2 regions of the Lutispora sp. genome follow, and region 1 is predicted to be linked to the other one. Evidence: a T-box and tRNA genes for the amino acid it is inferred to sense, from the RefSeq annotation. Region 1 holds a T-box; the other holds one or more tRNA genes.
What was found. The T-box of region 1 lies ahead of tyrS (tyrosine--tRNA ligase). A T-box ahead of a tRNA ligase gene usually reads a tRNA of that ligase, here a tRNA-Tyr.

Region 1 (2,477 bases):
CTTCTTCCCTCACCTTTTGAAGGTACTAAACCTGTTAAGATCAGCAAATCTATGATATTTATCCCATCCTTTAGCTGGTCTTTATCAATCTCTGTAGTTGGTACCATATCCAGATTGCCACCTTTTCCAAACAATGCTTCTGCTGCATCCTGGGCTTTTTTTGCTTCCTCTTCGCCATGAACCAGTCTGGTTACTTCATAAGCCAGAACTTTTTTGGCTTCATTTATTTCGCTGCCGGGGAGAGAGCCTAGTCTTCTTACCTCTTCCATAGGCAGGAATGTCAAAAGCGCCAAGCATTTTTCTACATCTGCATCGTCAACATTTCTCCAGTATTGATAGAAGTCATAGGGGCTGGTCTTTTCCGGATCAAGCCACACTGCACCTGCCTGGGTCTTACCCATCTTCTTGCCGTCGCTTGTAGTAAGGAGTGTGAAGGTCATTCCATAGGCAGGTACGTTTTCTACTCTTCTTATCAGATCTGCACCGGATATTATATTTGACCATTGATCATCTCCGCCTAACTGAAGTCTGCAACCATATCTTCTGTACAATTCAAGAAAGTCATAGGATTGCATAAGCATGTAATTAAACTCTATAAATGTGAGTCCTTTTTCCATTCTGTTCTTGTAGCATTCAGCAGTAAGCATTCTGTTTACTGAGAAATGTACCCCTATTTCTCTGAGGAAATCAACATAGTTAAGCTTCAAAAGCCAGTTAGCATTATTATCCATTATTGCTTTTCCATCACTGAAATCTAAAAACTTTTCAAATTGTACCTTGAATTTCTCAGCATTGCTCTGAATCTCTTCTAATGTCAGCATCTTCCTCATGTCCGTCCTGCCACTAGGGTCTCCTACCATTGTTGTGCCGCCTCCAAGGAGTGCAATGGGCCTGTGGCCTGCTCTCTGCATATGGGCCATCACAATCATCTGTAAAAAGTGACCTACATGAAGGCTGTCTGCAGTTGGATCAAAGCCTATATAAAAAGTCACCGACTCCTTACCCAATAGTTCTCTTAATTCTTCTTCGTGAGTTACTTGTTGGATAAATCCTCTTTCCTTTAATACATCAAAAACATTTCTTTTTTCCATCATAACATCCTCCCATCTTATATTGTGTAAAAAATAAAGCCATTCATCCCACAGATAGGGACGAATGGCTCGCGGTACCACCCTAATTGGCAAAATGCCCAACTCAAACAGGATACAGATAATATCCCCTTCCTATATAACGGTGGAAGTTTCCGTCTCAGCCTACTCAAACTTCAGCCTGCAGCTTAAGGGTGTATTTCTCAGACAATGCCTTCCGGCTTACACCAGCCGCCGGATCTCTTTGAGGCATACTTTCTGGTACTTCTCCCTGTCATCGCCTTTATATGAATCTTATTATATATTTGATATAATTTTGTGTCAATAGCTAAGTATTAAAACATCTTTTTGGGAATAAAATGACCTCCTATTGAAGATCTCACATCAGTCACAGTGACAAAAGCGTTAGGCTTTATTTTTTTCACAACTTTATTCAGCTTTTGAACCTGCCTTCTCTCCAATATTATGTTCAGCATATAGCTTTTTCCTTCCAAGCCTATTCCTTCAAATATGGTTACACCAAAGCCTTCGTCTCTAAGTACTTTTACAATATCCTCATAATCTTCCTTTACTATTATTTCCGCTGTGACTCTGCCTAAGGACAATTTTTCTTCTATCTTGCCCCCAATTATATTTCCACATGCATAACCAAGGCAGTATGCAATTATGAGAATTGGCTTATTTAAGTTTCCTACAACATTGCCAAGAACAATAAGATATATCATCACTTCAAAGAACCCTAAAAAAGCCGCAATTCTCCTGTTTCCCTTGACTAATAGAATTGTTCTTAATGTGCCTATTGATACATCCAATATCCTGGCAAAAAAAATAAATATTGCTTGTACAAATACTGGCATTATTTCTCCTGCTTTCATAATTTTATTGACTATTATATTTCTACAATATTATCATTTCTCCTTTTATTTTATACAAAATTTGCATTAAAAGAAACAAGAATTTTAATCCATGCAAACCTATATTTGAGGCTTATCCTTTTTTATATTTTTCATTTATAAAAGCAAAATAAATATGAAAGCTGCATTTAAATTTGCAAGTTTTCGACATAAATTTTAGAAGGAGGCTGTTTATGAGTAGATATAAAAGGCTTTTTGCTTTCATATTATGCATGTTGGTCTTCTCTTTGACACTGTCAGCATGTACAACTAACCAATATGCAAGAAGAATAGCAACTCCAAACGAGCAGAACAGAGATTTAAACGGCACCAACAGGGGTAATAATATAGGACTAGATGGTTTAGGCAACAATAATATGGGCAGGACAAACAATAGAAGATATGACTTATGGGGTAATGTTGATTATAACAGCAGAATATCAGCAAGTTCTGAAAAGGCTGATATATCCTACGGAAAGATCAAAATACCCAGCCT
Region 2 (2,477 bases), on a different contig from region 1:
TTCTTCCTGTGTTGATAGCCTATGGAATAAAGGATAGAGCCAATATAACCTATGTTATTATGGGGTTTGTGGCATACCTAATCTTTCCTGTAGTACCATTGGTGTTTGCTTCTCTTATAGATATTTTAGTTATTAGAAGTTTCCGGTTTGTTAAGAATAAAGATAGGATGAAAATTTTATCCGGCGTTATGGCAATGATTATCGCAATAGGATTTAACCTATTGATTCAAAACTTTACTCAGTCTATGGCAAACCCTGAAGACATGATGAGAATAATTGAGCAGGGTAATAATTCGGTATTGTCAAAAGCACAAGACATCTTTGTAGTTAATAGATTTATGACCCTGGCGCTGACAAACCACGCTGACTTCATTTATTCTGTGGGCAATATGCTAATTGCTATTGCTGGAGCGGGAATATTTTTAGGAATATTTTTATATTTAGGTGATAAACTTTATCTAAAAGGCGTGGTGGGATTGACAGAAGCTGCCTCTTCCAGAAAGACTAAAGCATCAAAAGCCAATCTTTACAAAAGGAAAAGTCATCTTATAGCTTTTTGTATTAAAGAATTAAAACTGCTTTTCAGAACACCGGTATATTTTCTAAATTGCGTTTTGATGAATTTCCTTTGGCCTGTGTTCATTTTGATACCAATATTTACAAAAGGGGGAGAGATAGAACAGTTTAGGAGCGCCGTAGCACAACTTAGCAACCCGAATGCTTTGAGATATGCTGTAGCAGGTGTGGCCAGTGCTGCAATGTTTATAAGCGGTACCAACATGATTTCTTCAACCGCCATATCCAGAGAAGGGAAAAACCTATATGTATCAAAATACTTGCCTGTTAATTATAAGGTCATCATAAATGCCAAGGTTATGTCAGGAACGATGATGGGGCTTGCAGGTATAATCATAGGTTTAGCGGTGGTTTGGATTTTGTTTTCCTTACCTGTAAATATGGTATTAATGGCTCTCATGATAAGCTTACCTTCAGCTGTTTTTATTAATTATCTAGGAATATTGCTGGATTTAAAATTTCCCAAGTTGAATTGGGATAACGAACAAAAAGCGGTTAAGCAGAATATAAATGGTGTATTGATAATGTTTATGAGCATAGCATTTGGATTTTTAAACTTTCTTCCTATATTGTTATTAAATCTGGGCTATAAAGAGATATTTATTGGGCTATTTGCTTTCTATGGCTTATTGGATATATTGATTTATAGAATTGCTGCTCATCAAGGCAGCAGATGGTTTGATGAACTGTAATAAATTCCAGTAAAAATGGTGTTGACAAAACCCATGTCTATGATGTATCATAGTCTTTGTCCGATAAAAATGGGCAATTGAATATGGGGAAATTCCCGAGTGGCCAAAGGGGGCAGACTGTAAATCTGTTGTCTCAGACTTCGGTGGTTCGAATCCACCTTTCCCCACCATTATTTTTAAAATGCTTCTAACAGGAAGCCTTTTTTATAACCCATAGGAAAGTATAATTCTACCTTAATATAAACTTTCCGTAATGGGTTTCAAGAAAGGCTTCCTTGATTGTTATTGATGTTTCCAATGGAAGCCTTTCTTATTGACATTTTTAGATACATATGCTAATATACTCTAGAATTGAATAATAAGTACCCTTATCAAGAGAGGTGGAGGGAAGGGCCCTATGAAACCCGGCAACCGGCAAAGAGCGCGGTGCCAATTCCTGCAGGTTTATCCTGAAAGATGAGGATGGATTTTCAACTTTATGAAAATGAGCTTCTTCATCGAAGAAGCTTTTTTTATGTCTTGAGAATAATAGGACTACACAAAGGAGATATTTTTATTAGGAGGAGATAGGATGATTAGAAAGTTATTTACTTCTGAATCTGTTACTGAAGGACATCCGGATAAGGTTTGCGATCAGATATCAGATGCGGTTTTAGATGCCATAATGGAAAATGACCCCATGGGCAGAGTAGCTTGCGAAGTCAGTGCAACAACAGGACTTGTTTTGGTTATGGGTGAAATAACCACCCAATGTTATGTTGATATACCGAAAATAGTTAGAGAAACAGTGGAGGAGATAGGTTATACCCGCGCTAAGTTTGGCTTTGATGCAGAAACCTGCGGTGTAATCACATCCATAAATGAGCAGTCTCCTGATATAGCCCTTGGAGTGGATAAGGCATTGGAGGCTAAAAAAGGTGAAATGACAGAAGAAGAGGTTGAAGCCATAGGTGCAGGAGATCAGGGTATGATGTTTGGTTTTGCCTGCGATGAAACTCCTGAACTCATGCCTATGCCTATATCTCTAGCTCATAAATTAGCCAGAAGACTTGCGCAGGTAAGAAAGGATGGAACACTTGATTATCTAAGGCCTGACGGCAAAACCCAGGTTACTGTTGAATATATAGATGACAAGCCGGTAAGAGTTGACACAGTGGTGGTTTCTACCCAGCATCACCCTGATGTGGATCATGACACCATCGAGAGGGA

Region 2: it encodes a tRNA-Tyr, which carries the amino acid that the T-box ahead of tyrS (tyrosine--tRNA ligase) is inferred to sense. The anticodon was not compared.

The regions. Positions count from the first base shown of each region.
Region 1 is NZ_JAWLCK010000010.1:38,825-41,301, forward strand. Features, by position in the region: gene tyrS (tyrosine--tRNA ligase) at 1-1,091, opposite strand, end outside; T-box leader at 1,145-1,375, opposite strand; gene ACESM9_RS03295 (DUF2179 domain-containing protein) at 1,424-1,945, opposite strand; gene ACESM9_RS03300 (CAP domain-containing protein) at 2,176-2,477, shown strand, end outside.
Region 2 is NZ_JAWLCK010000157.1:607-3,083, reverse strand. Features, by position in the region: gene ACESM9_RS14220 (putative ABC transporter permease subunit) at 1-1,268, shown strand, start outside; tRNA gene ACESM9_RS14215 (tRNA-Tyr) at 1,354-1,438, shown strand; SAM riboswitch class I at 1,634-1,731, shown strand; gene metK (methionine adenosyltransferase) at 1,840-2,477, shown strand, end outside.